DNA from 2 places in the Planococcus sp. YIM B11945 genome. Region 2 is predicted to be linked to the other one. Evidence: riboswitches for the same ligand, from Rfam matches in the RefSeq annotation. Region 2 holds a riboswitch; the other holds the start of a gene.
The links. A riboswitch is a leader RNA that binds a small molecule or an ion and turns the genes downstream of it on or off. The one in region 2 is predicted to bind cyclic di-AMP.
Positions count from the first base shown of each region.

Region 1 (9,879 bases), 400 kb from region 2:
TGGTCAGTCCCATCGGCACAGCCGTTTCTTCGCCTGCAATTCCGACAAGCGGCGCCGTGATGGCTCCTAAAACAAACGGCAAGAGCCCGAGTAAAGCAGAGGCGCTGCCCGCCACATGACTTTGCGTTTCCATTGCCAAAGTGAACGAAGATGTACCGACCACACCAATGGATGTCACGAAAAAGAAAATTGGAATGACGACTGCCCATAACGGGCCATCGAGCATGACAACTGCCAGCAACAAGGCACCGGCGACGGTAGCTACATACAACGCCGCTTCCAGAAATTGTTTTTCGGAATAGATATGCGTAAACCGGCCAACGGAATAACTTCCGATAATCAAGCCGATTCCGTTCATGCCAAACAACAAGCTAAAAACTTGGGGCGAAACGCCGTAAATGTTTTGGTAAATAAACGGAGTTCCAGCGACATAGGCAAACACGCCGCCGATCAAAAAGCCTTGGGCTAACGCATAGCCCGTAAACTGGCGGTCTTTTAAAATAGAGGCGAAGTTGCCGAATGTCGATTTCCAATTGCTTGGAACGCGCTTTTCGGGAGGAAGGCTTTCCGCCATCCGAAACGCTGTAATCAAAAGAAGGATAAGGCCCAATACCGATAAAACAAGGAAAATTCCTTTCCAATTCGCGAAAATCAATACCCCGCTTCCAACTGAAGGTGCAAGCAAGGGAACCAAGTTGTTTACGACCATCAACAACGCAAACAAGCGCGTTAATTCAGCACCACTGCTGACATCTCGCACTATTGCCCGGGAAATAACCAGACCGGCCGATGCCGCAAACCCTTGGGCAAACCGCATCGCGATAAAGACTCCGATATTCGGTGCAAACATACATGCCGCTGAAGCAATGACGTAAATAATAAGAGATACTATCAACGGTTTGCGGCGCCCTTGCATATCGCTTAAGGTTCCGGCGACTAACTGCCCAACGGACAGACCCAATAAACAAGCCGTCAAACTGAGCTGGACCGATGAAGCATTTGTTTTAAACACTTCAGCAAGACTCGGAAAGGCTGGCAGATACATATCGATGGTAAAAGGAATAAGGGAGGTAAGCGCTCCTAACAATAGGATAAAACGCGCTCTTTTGAAGCCAGTGAGGTGTTCCATTTGTTCAACAACCTTTCTTCTATGCAGGATCTCTCGATGAGGAGGGCTGATTCGAAAACAGCTGTTGTCTAGGGTATCACAAAATAAAAATTTGTTCCGCTCTAAAGGCTTTCTTTGATTTCTTTTTTTAATTTGATCATAAAAAAGCCTTCATCCTGAAAAATGAAGGCTTTTCTGCTTTAGTGTTAAAGCACAAGCTGCACTATTTTTCTTGCCGGTTTAAAAACTCTCTTATTTTATTCGCAAATGCCTCGGGATCTTCGGTTCCAGGCGTATGCGAACAATTTTCAAATACGTGGAATTCAGAACCGGGCATCAGGCTTGCATAATACTCGGTTGTTTCAGGCGTGGCTTCATCAAAGCGGCCGCACGTAAACAAACTTGGAAGGTCAATTTCCGCCAACCTTTCCGTTGCGTCAAAGTCCTGCAATGTCCCCGTCACTGTAAATTCAGATGCGCCCCACATGTGGTTGTAAATTTGTTGGTTCATTATAGCGAATTCTTCCACCATATCTTCCGGCCACGGATCTAGCCGGCAGACGTGGCGTTTATAAAAAGCGAACATGGCATCTTGGTATTCGGACGCTTCAGTCGTCTGTTCCCGTTCATGGCGCTCGACGATTTCTTGCATGTCTTTCGGAAATTGCTTCAAATAGTTCCGCTGATCCTGTTCCCACGTCCGGGAATTGAGTGCAGGACCGGAAAAAATTATGCTTCGCACTCCTTCGGGCTTTTCGAAAAGGTAGCTTGAAGCGAGCATTGTCCCCCAAGAATGGCCGAGGATATGGACTTCATCCAGCCCTAATGCTTTCCGTACTTGACCAAGTTCTTCGACCGAGCGCTCCACCGTCCATAACGCAAGATCTGTCGGCCGATCGGATTTTCCACAGCCTAATTGGTCATACTGGATGACTGGCCGTTCGTTTCCGAGCCGGCGGAGTGGATCTTTTTCATTGCTCATTCCGCCTGGACCGCCGTGTAAGACAAGCAACGGAACCCCAGGACCGTCTCCCGTTTTGCGGTACCAAACTTTTCCCCCTGTTACTGGAATAAACCCTTCCGTTACATGCTCCATTCTCTTATCCCCTTTTTCGTATTGGCTGCTTTAACGCACCACTTCCACAAAATGATTCAGAATTCTGGCCGTTAGCCCCCAAATCACTTTGTCTTCATAAATGTAAAAATATTCATCGAGTTTTCTCGTTCGCCAATTGTAGTTTTCTCCCCCGACAATCAAGTCGTAAGGAAAACTTTCTTCCGGCTGCACATCAAAATTGATGCGGTAGATTTTTGGCTTGGTTTCAAGAAAATACGCAAGTGGAACCGTGAAAATGCTGTCCACTTCCGGAGGATTCGGGTTAAATTCGACGGCGGAATCAATCACACCCGTGAACGAATAAATCATCATTCCAAAAGGCGACACAATATAATCAAGCGGAAAAACGTCTGAGATATCTGCTTGGCTGATTCCTAGTTCTTCGATTGTTTCCCTTAATGCCGTATCTTTTTCCGTTTTGTCCTGACGATCAATTCTTCCTCCTGGAAAACAAATCTCTCCCGGTTGGCTTCGCAATTCATAGGACCGCACTTCAAACAGAACGTGAAGTTCTCCCTCTTTTTCAATAAGGGGCAACAAAACGGCAAATTTTGAAAACTCCTCATTGCCCAAAACAGAGGGTGTGCGATTTTTGATTTTATTCATAATTGTTTTAGGTTCCATAGCGTCACCTTACGTCAGCTTTCTTCTTTTTTTTACACATGTATGGCACTTTCCAAAGTATTTCGGGCTTCTTTTTCTTGGATCCTTTTAAGTATACCGAACATTCGTCAAAATATTCACTTTTTATTTCCGAACTGTTGCAGAAGGCCCTGAACTCAATACTCCAGGGCAAAGCCGTCTTTTAAGAACCGGACACTTTCTTATTTTATCGCCTCGTAGATGCGCATAGGCGGTATGTTGCGGAAAAAGAATTGATCATGGGCACGCGGAAAATAATCTTCCAAGTAATTCATCAAGTGTGTATCTTTTTGGAAAAACGTTTGATATGGCAAAAATTTCCCGCCTTTTTTGATTGCGTGGCTCGTCCGTTTGACAATCGTCTCACGGGTTTCTTCATCCAGCAGTGAAAATGGGATGCCGGAAATTACGTAATCGACTTTTTCTACTCCATACTGCTTGATAATTCCTAAAATATTTTCAGCGCTGTCATGATGAACTTTTAAACGCGGGTCTTTTACGTTTTTGTCCAAATACTCCACAAAATTGGCGTTCAACTCGATGGCAATGATCAATGAGTCTTTCGTGATGCGCTTGAGCAAATAATTGGTGAAAACGCCTGTTGCAGGCCCATATTCTACGATCACCACTTTTTTGCTCAAATCCATTTTGCTGCACACTTCTCGGACCCCCATTTTTGAAGTTGGGGTAATTGAGGCGATGTTCGGGTCTTTTATCAAATTCTTCACATATTCTTTTGTACTCATGTACTTTGCCCCTTTTCATCATCAGTTTCGTGAAAATCAACATCAAAGTATGTCTTCATGAAAGTATGTGAATCTTTGCAGCCTCTATGGATCTTTTACTTGTTCTTTTTTGTTTTGCTATACCCCTACATCGGGCGCTATAATCAGCAAATAATATTTAACTGCTGAAAATAATGGCCACTTCCGCAAGTATTTCAGGAGCAAAAAGCGAATGCAGAAGTTGATAGCCCATATAAAGGGCCACTCCCCAAACGATGCAGGCAGATATGCGATTCAAATGATTCAAAAAACGACCAGAACGGTCCAGCTTCCCGACCTTTCTTCCGGCAACCGCTAAACTGAAAAACCAGATCCATGAGACTGCGATGCAGGCAAATGTGAACAGCCACTTTGCAGAATCTGTGTAAACCAGCGAACTCGTGCCGATCACTCCGACCGTATCCATGATGGCATGCGGATTCAGCAGGGAAACTGACGCAGCAAAAGCGATTTGCCGCTTTGCCGAAAACTTGGTTGGCTGCTTGTCCGATGCAGCGGCTGTGCTTTTCCACATTGCCCATCCCATATAAGCGAGGAAAAAGAAGCCCACTCCAAACAACAAGTTCTTCAGCCAATCAAAACTAAACACCAGAAGGGAAACCCCGGCAACAGCCGAATAAATCAAAACAGTATCGCATACTCCAGCCGTTATGACCGCTGGCAGTGCCTGTGTAAATTTTTTCTGAATCGCTCCTTGGTTGAAGAGAAAAACATTTTGGACGCCTAAAGGCAAAATCAGCCCAAAAGCTAAAACAATTCCGTGAAGCAACGGTTCCACTCAGCGCCCTCCTTCTTTTTTTATTTAGTTTAACGAAGGATCAAGCATCTGTCTCTAGTTACCTCAGCATTCCGAAAACTTTTTCTTTTAAGCAAGAAAATCTCCGATTAATCATGAAACAACTCCCAGAGCAAAGGATAAAATGCTTGTTTTACAAGCTGGATTTTGCCCAAATTATTTATGTTGACTTTTATAAAAAGCGGAGTAGAATAACGTTCAGAAGCTAACTGCATATCTCGGCCTAATCCCTTTTCAGGGAACGGAGGAACCAATCTATTGGGGCTAATTCTGCGTGTTTGCAGGAAGAATGAGAGCAACTCTTTCGCCATTCTGCCCGTCAGCTAACTTCGTCGGCTAAAGCGAAGGAGGTCTAAAGACCACCTTTATTCAAGGTGTTTTTTTGTTGCGTATTTCGCATGCAAAAAAACAGCCCGAAAAAAAGCGGGTCTTTTTCTTGTGCTTAATTTTATGCAGTTTGCCTATCCTTTATAGAGAGCTGGGATGCGAGTCAAGAGGTTAAAGTAGATTTGGGGGAAGGAAATTCTTCAGCATAATGGCTATATCGCGTTAGATAATTACAATTATTATTAATCAAACTGGATGGTGTACACGATGGTATCTGCAATCAAACGATTTTTAATCGGACGGCCTTTAAAATCGACAATGTTAGGTGAACAAAAGCTTAACAAAACGAAAGCTTTGGCCATCCTTTCTTCCGACGCGCTTTCTTCTGTGGCGTACGGACCGGAGCAAATGTTACTAGTCTTAATCACGGTCAGCAGTGTCGCATTCTGGTACTCTCTGCCGATCGCTCTTTGTGTATTGGTGCTGTTAACGGCGCTAATCTTATCATACCGGCAAATCATTTTCGCTTATCCGCAAGGCGGCGGAGCGTATGTCGTATCCAAAGAAAATCTCGGCATGAATCCCGGCTTGATCGCTGGCGGATCATTGCTGGTGGATTATATTTTAACCGTGGCCGTGAGTGTAAGCGCCGGGACAGATGCCATGACGTCTGCTTTTCCCGAGCTGCATGAACACAATATTGCCATTGCCATCACTTTTGTGGTTTTTATCACTCTTCTGAATTTAAGAGGAGTGACCGAATCGGCTTCCGTTTTGGCGTATCCGGTTTATTTATTTGTTTTCGCTTTGTTCATCTTGATCGTTGCCGGCTTTTACCGGATTGCGACTGGCGCAGTATCTCCCGACTTGCACGCATCCATTGGAACGCCGGTTGCCGGCATCAGTTTGTTTCTCTTGCTTCGTGCCTTTGCCTCTGGAAGTTCCGCTTTGACCGGAGTCGAAGCAATTTCCAATGCCATTCCGAACTTTAAAGCGCCGGCTCCTGTCAATGCCGCCAAAACCTTGACCATTATGGGCGGGCTGTTGGCCGCATTATTTTCCGGCATTGTGTTCATGGCGTATTATTACGGCATCACCCCGAACGCGGAAGTGACCGTGGTTTCACAAATTGCTGAAGAAACTTTCGGACGGAACGCCATGTATTTTTTCATTCAAGGCACAACCGCTTTGATTTTGATCTTGGCAGCTAATACCGGCTATTCCGCATTTCCGTTGCTTGCAGTCAATTTAGCGACCGATAAATTCATTCCGCGGATGTTTATGGCACGTGGCGACCGGTTGGGCTACTCGAACGGCATCATTATTCTTGGGCTTGCTTCCATTATTCTCATTGTGTTGTTTGGGGGACATACCGAACAGCTGATTCCGCTTTATGCGGTCGGCGTTTTTATTCCGTTTACACTGTCCCAAAGCGGCATGATGGTCAAATGGCTCCGTGAAAAGCCAAAAGGATGGCAAACCAAGTTTGCGATCAACACAACCGGTGCGTTGATCAGTTTGTTGGTCACGTTGATTTTCTTTCTTACAAAGTTTGCCCAAGTCTGGCCGGTTTTGGTGTTCTTGCCGTTCATCATTTTCGTTTTCCACCGAATTCACAGCCATTACAAAGCGGTTGCCGATCAATTGCGGATTTCCAAGGCAACGGCGATTCCTGTGGAAGGAAATGTCATGATTATTCCGGTCGCCGGCATCACCCAAGTGGTCGAAACTTCGATCAATTACGCGCGCTCGCTTTCCGTCGATCAAATCATCGCGGTATATGTGACGTTTGACCGCGAAGATGAAAAACGCTTTGAAGAAAAATGGAAAGTGTGGCATCCCGATGTCCGGCTCGTCACGCTGTATTCGCCTTACCGAAGCATTCTTCACCCGCTGATGAAGTTTATCGGTACGGTGGAACACAAAGCAACCGAACTGCATTACCGGGTGACGGTGGTCATCCCGCAATTCATCCCTAAAAAAGGATGGCACAACATTCTTCACAACCAATCCGGTACGTTGATCCGGACTATTTTGCTTTACCGCCGCAATTTAATCGTCGTGACAGTGCCTTACCATTTGAAAAAATAAAAAAGGAGAGGGAGCTGTCCCATAACTAAAAAAGATAAAACCGGCAAAGAAAAGGATTGCTTTTCTTTGCCGGTTTTTAAGCTTGCTGACGGGAATGGAAGCGGCGACTCCTGCGGGATAACGCAGTGTCGAAATCCACTCGGGCATTTAGCCCGAGTTAGTTCGGCGCAAGCCCGCGGAAAGCGTCCGCTGAAATGGACGTCAGCCACTTTTGGGACAGTCCCCTCTCCTATGTTTTTGATTAAGCTTCTGAATTTGCAGCTGCTGCCCGGTTCGCTTTCTTTAAGGCGACCATATCCGAGAAGGCTTGCTTGCTCTTGGTTTCATCAAACTCGCCGACGCTTTTCGCCACGACAAGTGTTGCAATTCCGTTTCCGATCAAGTTGACGATTGCGCGCCCTTCGCTCATGAAGCGGTCAACGCCAAGAAGCAGCGCCAAACCTTCTAGAGGGATAACTTGCAAAGCCGACAACGTGGATGCTAGAACGATAAATCCGCTTCCGGTAACACCGGCAGCGCCTTTTGACGTCAGCATCAAGATTAAGATGATGGTAATTTGCTGGCCGATCGACAAATCGACGCCGAAGACTTGCGCCAGGAAAACAACCGACATCGATAAGTAAATGGACGTTCCATCCAGGTTAAATGAATACCCGGTTGGTATCACTAAGCCTACAACTGATTTAGAAGCACCGTAGCGTTCCATTTTGTCCATCATGCGCGGCAGCACAGATTCCGACGAGCTTGTGCCTAGCACGATCAAAATTTCTTCTTTGATGAATTTCAAGTAATTCCACAAGCTGATGCCGTTCATTTTGCAAATGAGATTTAAAACGATGAAAATGAATAAGAACATGGTGGTGTAAACGGAAAACATTAATTTCCCAAGCGGTACAAGTGACGATAAACCGAAAAAGCCGATTGTATAAGCCATGGCTGCAAATGCCCCAATTGGCGCAGCTTTCATAACGTAGCCGATGATTTTAAAGAACACCAATGACAAGCGGTCCAGGAATTCCGTGATCGGCTTGCCTTTTTCGCCAAGAGCGGCAAGTGCGGTACCGAATAGCACGGAGAAAAACAAAACTTGCAGGATGTCGCCTTTTGCAAAGGCATCCACCATATTCGAAGGAACGATGTGCGTGACAAACTCCAGCCAGTTGATGCCTTGTGCGCCTTGTTCCGTATATTGCGACACATCGCCTTTTTCAAGTTTGCTGAAGTCCAGCCCCGCTCCCGGCTTTAGGACGTTTACGACAACCAAGCCGATGACTAAAGCCAAAGTTGTTACCACTTCAAAATAAATAAACGCTTTTCCGCCGACTTTTCCGACTTTTTTCATATCGCCCATTTTCGCGATGCCAAGAACGATGGTTAAGAAAATAATAGGCGCAATGACCATTTTGACGGCGTTGATAAATGTATCGCCGATCGGCTTCATTTCCTTGCCGACATTCGGCCAAATTAAACCGACCAATACCCCAAGGACGATTGCTGTTAAAACCTGAAAGGTTAAATTTTTGTAGATTTTCTTTTTCATCTTTTCTCCTCCTCAGCTGAATATCGATTCATTTTCTGATTGTTCAAATGATAACGCTTTCAAACGTTCAGGAGAAGGTTATGGTCATAATGGCTATTTTGGTCTTTTTGGTCTTAAAATTTTCCAATTAAAAAACGATGCTAAAAAGTTATTTTCAGCATCGTTTTTTTATGTTTTCTGCAGCAAACGCATTTTAAGATTATTTTTCTCTATTATAAACATAGCGGTTCACCGGCCTGCCGACGCCCCCGTACTGCACATCGAGTGTGATGACACCGCTTTTTTCCAAGTAATCAAGGTAGCGGCGGGCGGTCACCCGAGCGATTCCAATGGCATTCGCCACTTCTTCTGCGGAACGCGGGATTTCTTGAACCCGGATATTTGCTATAATTTCGTTTAACGTAAATTCGTTTAAGCCCTTCGGCAAATAAGCACTGGGTGCCTTTACAGAGGATCCGGAATACAGCAGCGCGTCCAATTGCTCTTGTGAGACGGTTTCCGAGTGATTGAAGTTGCTGCGGTATTGCCGGTACTTTTCTAGCGCCTGCTGGATTCGGTTGAGTTTGAACGGCTTCATGATGTAGTCCATGGCCCCGTTTTGCAGCATCAGTTTGATGGTGTCCGCATCTTTAGCGGCGGAAACCACGATGACGTCCACTTCAATTTTTTGCTTGCGAAGCTCCTGCAATGTTTTCATGCCGTCTTTTTTCGGCATGAAAACATCCAAAATCGCCAAGTCCGGCTGAAATTCTTTGATCAGCGCAATGCCTTCTTCCCCGTTTCCGGCCACCTTGATGACCCGAAAGCCTTCCACACTTTCGATAAATTCTTTATTGACTTCCTGAACCATCGGATCGTCTTCGATCAATATGACTTTGACTTCTTCTCTAGCTGCCATCTACTTTGTCCTCCGCTTCCATCGGGAAAGTGATTATGAAAGAAGTGCCTTTATCCGGTGCCGAGGATACCTGGATTTGTCCTCTCCCTTTGTCCACAATCTGCTTGACCAAATAAAGGCCATAACCTGTTCCGCCGGTTTTGTTTACAGTAAATCCTTTGTCGTATAAGCGCGGCATGTATTCTTCTTGAATGCCCGAACCGTTGTCTTCCACTAAAATGGCGCAAATGCCTTCGGACTGTTCAATGCTGATATCGATCCGTTTATCTTCGCCCTCGACATTTTCAAAGGCCGCAAACGCGTTTTCAATCAAGTTGCCGAGCAAAACGACAAAATCGTGCTGGTCCAATTCACTTGAGAAAATAGAAAAGTAGCTATTCGAATCAAGCACTACTTGAATATCCAGCTCTTTTCCTCTTCTTATTTTGCTCAATAACAGACCCGCAACCGCATCATTTTGAATTTTTTTATTCAAAAAGTTGGTGACGTTCACTTGTTCTGCCGTTATGTGATAGGCCAGATCCAGTGCTTTTTCAGGTTTCCCCAGCTGGATCAACCCTGCAATTGTATGAAGC
Region 1 is NZ_JBOZWR010000004.1:559,568-569,446, forward strand. It holds gene ACRRQV_RS10715 (multidrug effflux MFS transporter) at 1-1,129, opposite strand, end outside; gene ACRRQV_RS10720 (proline iminopeptidase-family hydrolase) at 1,332-2,204, opposite strand; gene ACRRQV_RS10725 (NUDIX hydrolase) at 2,235-2,849, opposite strand; gene ACRRQV_RS10730 (class I SAM-dependent methyltransferase) at 3,050-3,613, opposite strand; gene ACRRQV_RS10735 (LysE/ArgO family amino acid transporter) at 3,771-4,430, opposite strand; cyclic di-AMP (ydaO/yuaA leader) riboswitch at 4,659-4,801, shown strand; gene ACRRQV_RS10740 (APC family permease) at 5,094-6,866, shown strand; gene dctP (C4-dicarboxylate transporter DctP) at 7,108-8,406, opposite strand; gene ACRRQV_RS10750 (response regulator) at 8,606-9,304, opposite strand; gene ACRRQV_RS10755 (ATP-binding protein) at 9,294-9,879, opposite strand, start outside.
Region 1: linked by a shared signal. The riboswitch ahead of ACRRQV_RS10740 (APC family permease) and the one ahead of ACRRQV_RS08805 (potassium channel family protein) in region 2 are both predicted to bind cyclic di-AMP.

Region 2 (9,879 bases):
AGCCGATCTTGGCATGAACATGCATACGGTCAATAAGGCGTACCATTATTTGCAGGAAAAAAACATGATTGAAATTGTCCAGAAAAAAGGCGTTTTTATTCATCCGAACGGCTTAAGGGAAGCGACCGAACAAGAACGCAAGCGCATTGAGCAGGAACTGCGTCCGATTTTGGCGGAAGCGCTTTGCTTGAGGCTCAGCAAAGAAGAACTTATGGGTTTAACAGAAAGATTACTGAAAGACATCAAGGGGGAAGGAACATGACGGTAATGTTAATGGCGAGCATTTTAATTGTTCTGTTTGTGGTTCAAGCCTTTGTGCCGTATTGGGTGAAAAGAACGGAAGTCTTTGGCATTTACGTGCCTGAGGCTTTTATCAAAGAACCAATGCTTGTGCAGCTGAAAAAACGGTACCGGGCAGTCGTTCTGTTGACCGGCGGAGTGCTTGCGGTACTTTATGTTTCCATATTCAGCGCCGAGAGCTTTACTGAAGAAGCGGCGGTTTTATGGGGCGTTGCCGCTCAATTTGGCCTTATTGTACTGAGCATGGGCTTGTATGTTGTTAACCATTTGAAAGTGAAAAAGGAAAAAAGGCAGCAAGGATGGACGGCTGGAAAACGAGAAAAAGTCGTTGTGGATCTGCAGTTCCGGAACGAAGTGGAGATGGTGTCGGGTTCAGCTTTTCTTGTACCGCTCATTGTTACAGCGGGGCTGATTGCGTATACACTTATGGAATATGCCAACTTGCCTGCACAAATTCCCACTCATTTCGGGCCAAACGGCGAGCCGGATGCTTTTACCGGCAAAACAATTTTCTCAAGCATTTCGATGCTCATCATGTTGGGCGTCATGCAGCTGATGTTTTATTTCTTGAACCACGCTATGAAAACGAGCGGGTCGAAAATCTTAGCAAGCCAAAAGCAGCGGTCAAAAACCCGGCAATTGGTTTCCCGCAAATACGGCAGCTGGCTGCTGTTTCTGACTTCTTTGGCGGCAACTCTTTTGCTTGGCAGCATTCAATTGTCAATTATCCAGCCGGAATTCAGCAGTACGCTTTGGAATATGGCAATCACATTCGGCTTTTTAATTGTGGTGCTGGGGGCAACCGGCGTCTACACCTTTAAAGTGGCTGCTACGAATTCAGTAGAAGAGACGGAAGAAGTGGAAGCAGACGTTATCGATGCCGACAATGACCGCTATTGGAAATGGGGCATCTTTTACATCAACGCGGCCGATCCATCTGTCATGGTGGAAAAACGTTTTGGCATCGGCTGGACCATCAACTTAGGGAATCCAAGAAGCTGGCTGATCGTCGTTTTGCCGCTAGTGGTCATCTTGGCCATTGCCTTTTTAATCTCATGAAGGAGGAGAATGTATGGAATCTATGAACTTATTGCTGCTTCTTTTGCCAATCCTTCTGATTCAAGTCGGCTTGATGATTTTCACGCTCGTTGACTTGATTAAAAACCCTAATCCGAACGGGCCAAAATGGATGTGGGGCCTCATCATCGTCGTGATTAACATCATCGGGCCCATCTTATACTTGGTGATTGGGAGGCGAAACTATTGAGTTTGCTGGAAGTGTATAACCTGACGAAACGTTATGGACAAGAGGCGGCAGTGGATGATGTTTCATTTTTGCTGAATGAGCACACGGCGACGGCTTTGATCGGTCCGAACGGGGCGGGAAAAACGACGACCTTGTCGATGCTTGCCGGTATGCTGAAGCCGACAAAAGGCACGATCAATTGGCCAAAAGAAATGGGAATGGGGTTTCTCCCGCAATACCCGCAGTTCTTCCCTTGGCTAACTGCTCTTGAATTTACGGAAATGGCAGCGAAATTGAGCGGGGTTGACGCGAAAAATATACGGCTGCAGTCCACCCGAACGTTAGAGTTTGTCGGATTGGGCAATGCGCTGAATAAAAAAACAGCCGCTTTTTCAGGCGGCATGAAGCAGCGCCTCGGCCTTGCCCAAGCGATTGTCCACCAGCCAAAGCTGCTGCTTTTGGATGAGCCGGTTTCCGCGCTGGATCCGACTGGCCGGCGGGAAATCATGAATTTGCTGAAATCGCTCCAGCAAGATACGACGATTCTCTATTCCACGCATATATTGAATGATGCTGAAGAAATGACCGACCAAGTCCTCTTTATGCAAAACGGCCAACTGGTCGAACAAGGGTCCTTATCGGATGTCAAAGAACGGCATGCAGAACCGCGCATCCGTATTGCGTTCCATTCGAACGAGCTTTCAACGTTATTTATGAATCAAACTTCGTGGCAAGGGTCCGTTTCCGGCGCAACCGTTTTTTTGGCCATAACAGAAAATGGACCCACCATGCAAGAAGTGTTGGCAGCACTCGGAACGTGGGATCAAGGCGTTCTTGGCGTAGAACTCCAAACGGCGACACTGGAAGAAATCTTTTTGAAGGTGGCGAGCGGCAAATGAACCAAATGGGCGTATTGCTGAAAAAAGAGTGGCGGGAAAACATAAGAAACTACAAGATTCTCTGGCTGCCAATCGTCTTTATTTTGTTTGGCATATTAGAGCCGGTGAGCAATTATTTTATGCCGCAAATTTTGGATTCCGTAGGGAATCTGCCAGAAGGTGCGGTAATCGAGTTTCCAGAGCCGACTCCCGAACAACTGATGGCCGCCGTCATGGGGCAATATCAGCTGATCGGATTGCTTGTGCTGGTACTAGCATATGTGGGGTCGGTTGCAGGGGAGCGCAGAAGCGGCACAGCTACGTTATTGTATATCCGGCCCTTGTCGTTTTCCTCTTATTTTATAAGCAAATGGATGATGGCTAGTTTAATCGCCATTGCCAGCGTCTGGCTCGGATTTTTAGCAGCGTATTATTACACGATGCTGCTGTATTCACCGGTAGATTTCTTTAATTTTCTTCAATTCGTCAGTTCGTATAGCGTCTGGATCGTCTTGATTGTCTCGGTCGTATTAGCCGCAAGTGCAGCCTTGCCCAATACCGGGCTTGCCGCGGCGGCATCGCTTGCCCTGATCTTTATCTTGCAGATCTTCGATGGACTGGTTGGCACTTATTGGACCATTTCGCCGTTGAAAATCCCCGTATATGCAACAGGGTGGCTGACTGGCGGACCTGAACTTAGCCATTTTTGGTGGTCGATGGCGATTGCTGGCGGTTTAATCATCATGCTGGTTCTGTCAGGCATTTGGATGTCCGAGAAAAATGCATCAAAAGCAAAAGTTTAATATCTGATTTTCAAGGAAGCGGCAGCCATGGCTAACCGCTTCTTTTTTCGTTAATTCCTGTTAAAATAGAGGGAAGTTGATGAATTAACGGAAAAAACGCAGGGAAGCGGCTCGCGCATTTTAAGTGCAAGCGGCCGCAGTTAGGCATCTTTTCGAAGACCGTCACCCTAAAAGGACAACGCGTCCGTTTTGACTGCAACAATCTAATGTGAATAGAGGCCATTTTATGAAAAAAATCATTGTCCTGCTGATTCTTGTGCTGATGGCATGGGGATTTGTCTGGGTGAACAATAAATGGGTGCAGACGACAGAATACACCATCGCTTCACCGGATTTGCCGGAAGCTTTTGCAGGCAAGAAAATTGTGCAAGTCTCCGATCTACATAACGCGACTTTTGGCAAAGGCCAGTCGTTATTGATCAAAAAGGTAAAGGCGGCCAAGCCGGATGCGATTTTTTTGACCGGCGATTTGATCGACAGCAATCGCTATGATTTACAGGCAAGCCTGACGTTAGTGGATGCTTTGGTGGAAATGAGCGAAGTGTACTTCGTCATCGGCAATCACGAAGTCGCGGTAAATAAAATCGATGAAATTACCGAAGCACTGGAAGCCCGCGGCGTTAAGGTGCTGATGAATGAAAGCGTCATGTGGGAGCAAGAAGGGGAATCCCTTCAAATTGCAGGCATCAACGATCCACTGCTCGACACTTCGACGTTAGAAGACGAGTTTATCCGTGAGTCGCTTGTAGAAGCGGACATGGGCGATGCATTTACGCTGCTGCTGTCCCACCGCCCTGAAATGTTCAATGTGTATGTCGAAGAAGGCGTTGATGTGGTATTTGCGGGCCATGCCCATGGCGGCCAGATCCGCATTCCAGGAATTGGCGGGTTGATTGCTCCGGGACAGGGCTGGTTTCCGCAGATGACTGAAGGCGTTTTTCGAAAAGACAGCACCCAGCTCGTGCTCAGCCGCGGGCTTGGCAATAGCGGATTTCCCCTCCGTGTCTTTAATTTACCGGAAATTGTTGTGGTAACGTTAGAAAAAGAATAGGAAGTGCTGGCTGGTGGATACGACTTTCGAACTGGAAAACCAAGTGTTTAATTTTCGGGTAGCGGGTGTGTGGATTGAAAATGGCCACGTGCTGCTTCATAAACAAGCGGGTGATCTGCACTGGGCATTGCCGGGTGGACGTGCGCAAATGCAAGAAGAGTCAAAAGCCTGTTTGGAGCGGGAAATGAAAGAAGAACTGGACGTGGCTGTAGAAGTGGACCGCTTGCTGTGTGTGGTGGAAAATTTCTTTTCGTACGACGGTCGGAAATTCCATGAAATCGGCTTTTATTACCTGATTCACGGAACAGAAGACCAACCGTATTTTCAGACCGGCTCATTCCATGGACCAGAAGGCAAGCGTTTACTGTACCAGTGGGTTCCATTTTCCGAAGTGCCGCAAATGGCTTTGCAGCCAGAGTTTTTGCGCAAAGCGTTAAGCGAGCTGCCTGGTGAAACACAGCACGTGATTGTGTCAAACTAATTTCGAGTTAACCGATTGGAGACAAGACTATGATCAAGCGAAAAGACGTTTCTCTTCACCGTTACACCTCAAAAGTCGCGGTCAAATACGATTTGCCGTCCGATCAGCTGGAGTTCACTGGATTGCCCCAAGACATCATCAAGCGCGACGCAGAAAACCCGCTGAAACACTTGATCGTCATCAAAGCGGGCGAAGAAGTGGCTGGCTTTTTTGAACTGGATGAATCAGACGACCGGAAAAAGTATTCGAATAATCCAAAGGCGCTCTTGCTGCGGGGTTATTCCGTGAATCCGAAATTTCAGGGACGAGGCATTGCGACAGGATCGATCTATGCGCTGCCCGAATTTATCTTAAGTGAGTTTTCCAATTTCAACGAAGTGGTGCTGGGCGTTAATGCGCGGAATATTCCGGCCCAGCGCTTGTACGTCAAAGCGGGGTTCGAAGATACAGGCAGACGGATCATGCGTTCAACAGGTGAGCAAATTGTTATGTGCATGCGGGTGGGAAATTCTCCGACAAGCGGATGAACTGTTAACAAATGCTCCCGTCGTTTAATGGTGGTCAGCGTTTTTACAGGATGTTACTTTTATACTGTTGGTGAACAAAAATCAATTCATTTATATAGAAGTCAAAAATAAAAGAACCTTTGTAACGTATTGTGGCACGTTATGAAGGTTCTTTTATGGTTCTTAGCTGTTTTGAACCGATTCTGTGATCATTAGCAGAATCGGTTTTCTCTTGCCTCACATTAATTTGCTTATTATTTTGCTGGCTATTAATTAATGAATAAGTGGTCTTTCTTGTACATATCTGCGGCAGTAATTTGGCTATTGTCAAATGTGGTGAAATTGTAAATTCCTTTGTCCATATTTCAGCAAGAAGAATAAAGGGTTTATTCACATTCTCCTCCATCTACGTCAGATAAGCCTTTTTGTTGCTCTATTGATTTTAGGATTTGGAAAAATTGACCGGCGCTTTCGGACTCGTAATCATTGAGTTTGAATTTAGCTTTGTAAAAGCCGCTTTGACAAATCGAGAAGAGAAAGACAAGTCCTCAGGGAGACCAAGTCCTCAGGGAGACCAGTTCCCCATGCCGCGGCTATACACTTTCAACTCCATGCAATTTGAAAATTCATTACTTATTTAAAAACATTGACATGCTTAAAAAAGAAGCGTAGTTTTTACTTTGTTGAAAATATATATGAACCTACCTTTTAATCGCTGAATCTTAATTGAGCGGGGGAACCACATTTGATAGAAGCCATTCCTATCTGGGGTGAATCTTACTTATGTAAGAAGGGATACTCTCCATTCCTAATCCGGCAGCTAACCCCGTAAGCGTTATTGTGTAATTCGAGAGAAGGGCCAAAGGCATAGCCTAAGACCATTCTATTTGTGATGGTTTTTTTTGTTGGAGAAAAACAGCAGGAAAGAGGGGGAAGTAGTGGAAAAACAAGTTGTAATCATCGGTCTTGGCAGATTCGGAACGAGTGCCTGCAAAGAGCTGCACCGGTTGGGACATGAGATACTTGCTATTGATACAGATGAAGAAAGAGTCATGGGTGTATCGGACCATTCAACCCAAGCCCTCGTGGCGAACGGAACGGATGAGAATGTATTGAAGTCGCTCGGTGTACGGAATTTTGACCACGCCATCGTGGCCATCGGCGATAACCTTCAATCCAGTGTATTATGTACGTTGATGTTGAAGGAGATGGGCGTGACAAACGTCTGGGTAAAGGCTCGAGACTTACAGCATCAAAAAATCCTGGAACGAGTAGGAGCCGATCGGGTTATCCAACCGGAACATGAGATGGGGATCCGCATTGCCCATCATATGGATTCTGAAAAAATCATTGATTACATTGACCTGTCTGCAGAGTACAGCATTGTTGAACTGGTTGCATCGAAAAAAGTAGCGGAGAAAACCTTGAGGGAATTAGACATCCGGACGCGCTACAACTGCACCATCCTGGCCATCAAGCGCGGGGAGGACGTAAACATTGTCCCACTCCCGGAAGATGAGATCCGCCTAAAGGATGTCTTGGTAATCATTGGCCATAAAGAAGATTTGAAGCGCTTTGAAGATAAGGGGCTTTAATCGAACTTCAATATGCATTTCAGTTGTTTTATCAAACAAGCTGTCATGTAAGTAAGTTTAGTTGTTTGTTGAGAAAAGCCATTGGTTTTTATTCTTAGAATTTAGAGGTGCATGTTATGAAGTCCATGAAAAAGAAGCGGGGTTCAATCTCCCCTCCTTTTCTGATTGCGGGAAGTTTTCTGTTTCTTATCTTTGTTGGCACGCTGTTGTTGAAATTGCCAATGGCTACTACCAGCCCCATTTCGTGGGTGGATGCCCTTTTCACCGCCACTTCCGGCACAACCGTGACGGGTTTGAGCGTATTTGACCCCGGCACTATGCTTACTGCTTTCGGAGAAGGTGTGCTGCTGGTCCTGATTCAATTCGGGGGCATTGGATTGATGACTTTTGGCACCGCTTTGCTTTTGCTGTTCCGAAAGAAAATCGGACTCCAGAACCGCATGTATCTGCAGGAATCCTTTTCGCAACACTCAGTGGGCGGCATTATCCGTCTGGTTAAAATCATTCTTAGTTTTGTCTTCATCGTAGAAGCGTTGGGTATAATCATTCTGACTTTGTATTGGCTGCCTGCCTACGGCATAAAAGAAGCCTTGCATTTAAGTGTCTTCCATGTCATTTCCGCCTTTAATAATGCCGGATTTGCTTTGTTTTCCGATAACCTGATGAGTTTTGCAGGGGATCCTTTTGTGACCCTTTTATTGTCCAGCCTGTTTATCCTTGGAGGACTGGGCTTTACAGTCATAATGGACATTTACCAAAAAAAATCGTTCCGCCAATGGTCGCTGCACACCAAGCTGATGGTGACAGGGACAATCTTACTCAATTTCCTGGCGACCTTGACCGTTTTCATTTTGGAGTCCAGCAACCCCAAGACTATCGGGAACTTCTCGTTGTGGGATAAGCTGACTGCCTCCTATTTTACCGGCGTGACTCCCCGAACTGCCGGGTTCAACGTGTTGGATTATGGCGTCATGGAAGATCCGACGTTGTTGTTCACCATGGTCCTGATGTTCATTGGAGCAGGCACTGCCTCTACGGCTTCCGGCATTAAACTCAGCACCTTTATTGTGGTCGTCCTCGCTTCGATTGCTTTTTTGCAGACGCGCAAGGAACCGGATATCTTTGGCCGTTCCATTCGGTCTGAAGTCATCATCCGCTCGTTGGCCGTTACGACGATCAGCATGCTGGTGGTTTTGTTGTTTATGTTTTTGTTGATGATTTTTGAACCGCTTCCTTTCCTTCCGCTCGCGTTTGAAGTGGTTTCCGCTTTTGGCACCGTCGGGTTGTCGATGGGTATCACCGCGGACTTGAGCAATATAGGCGAGGTCTTGATTTCTATGTTGATGTTTATCGGCCGCATCGGACCGTTGACCCTTTTCCTGATTCTGCTGAAGCCGAAGAAAGAGAATTACCGCTTCCCTTACGACCAAGTCTATACGGGATAGAGAAAAAGAGGATTTTGGCGTGGTTATGGATTTTTTAAGCCATCGTTTTTGAGGAATTGCTGTACTTTAGTTAGAAGAAAGAAATGCTGATTCAATCTGGATACTTAAACATTTCATACAAATCTCAATAAAACGCTAAAATTTATACTTGAAGACCAAGCTGCTTATCCTAACAGGCGTTTGGTCTTCCTTTTTTATGCAGAAGTTCTTTTATAAACCACTTTTACAAATCGGTTCATCAGAATTAAGAGAGTAGAGCTTGCCAGAAGTATGTCACCAAATGTATGAAGATCAGAAAAGCATTATCAATATGTATTAAAACTTACATCTTCTCTTGCGATAGGAAGATGCAATTCGGACAATGAAAAGCTCAAAAACTTTAAAACGGTATTCTAATAAATCATGATTGGAAACTACTCTAAAAAATCTTAAAAATTGACCGATAAAGAAAATAAGATAGCAGGTGTTCAGGCATTTGTGCGACAGGCAGCACTTTAAAGAAACTGCATAAAGTGGTTGGTTTAAAATATTTCGAGCCAAGGGAGTTAAGAAGATGAAATTTATTGCCACGGATAGTGTGGTCGAAATAAAAAGTCTCCGCTCTTTTTTTCAAAACACGGACCAAGACAACTTGGATTTTATGGGAGAAGATGTCCATATTGTTTTTTGGTCCTATGATTTTAGAACAAGGGAACTGGCTCTGACCGAGGGGTTGGAGCAATTATATGGCTACAAGCCCAATGAACTGTCGAACTTCGATATATTAACCATTCTTTTTCGTCAGGAGAGTAAAAACATTGAAGGCAATTTTCATCTTTCTAAGGAAAAAAAGGTCCCGTTCGAGTTGAAGTATACGGCTTATAAAAAAGATGGATCAGCCGTTTGGGTCATGACAAAAGGGACTCCCGTTTTGGACGAAGAAGGTCAGATTAGGCGCTATAATGGCGTGACTCAGGATATTACGGCGAAAGTATTACAGGAAGCCGAATTGGCGGAAGCTACAGCTCAGTATCGAACTTTAGTGGAAAAAAGCGCTCAAGGGGTCTATATTTCCCAAGATGGCAAATACCACTATGTAAATTCTCAAATGACAGAGATGACCGGTTATACGCAAGAGGAATTACTGGGAATGAATTATGATCAGCTATTGGACGAGGAGAGCATAAAACTGGTATTGAAAAGAGTCGGAGCCTTCTTAAGCGGAAAAGACAATGGCAGCCAGGAAATTACTCTATTAAAAAAAGACGGTTCAAAAATAACGGTTGAATTGCGTTCTTCTGTGATAACATACAAGAATAAGCCTGCATTAATGGGCACCTTGCTAGATGTAACCGAGAAAAAGAATGCCTTGGAAATGGTAAATCAACTGGCATACTACGATACGCTAACGGGCCTTCCTAATCGGAATTTATTTTACAGAAAAATCAACGAAAAGCTGAATGAAGCACGAGAAACAGAAACAAAGTTGGCTTTGCTATTTGTTGATCTCGATCAATTTAAAATAGTAAATGACACTTTTGGCCATCATGCAGGAGACGAATTAATCAAAGAAACTGCGATGGAAATGGAAGAAT
Region 2 is NZ_JBOZWR010000004.1:164,029-173,907, reverse strand. It holds gene ACRRQV_RS08850 (GntR family transcriptional regulator) at 1-262, shown strand, start outside; gene ACRRQV_RS08845 (DUF1648 domain-containing protein) at 259-1,359, shown strand; gene ACRRQV_RS08840 (PLD nuclease N-terminal domain-containing protein) at 1,373-1,567, shown strand; gene ACRRQV_RS08835 (ATP-binding cassette domain-containing protein) at 1,564-2,445, shown strand; gene ACRRQV_RS08830 (ABC transporter permease) at 2,442-3,227, shown strand; gene ACRRQV_RS08825 (metallophosphoesterase) at 3,454-4,278, shown strand; gene ACRRQV_RS08820 (NUDIX hydrolase) at 4,292-4,759, shown strand; gene ACRRQV_RS08815 (GNAT family N-acetyltransferase) at 4,789-5,286, shown strand; partial or broken gene ACRRQV_RS08810 (linear amide C-N hydrolase) at 5,553-5,896, opposite strand; cyclic di-AMP (ydaO/yuaA leader) riboswitch at 5,969-6,115, shown strand; gene ACRRQV_RS08805 (potassium channel family protein) at 6,204-6,860, shown strand; gene ACRRQV_RS08800 (TrkH family potassium uptake protein) at 6,977-8,305, shown strand; gene ACRRQV_RS08795 (sensor domain-containing protein) at 8,859-9,879, shown strand, end outside.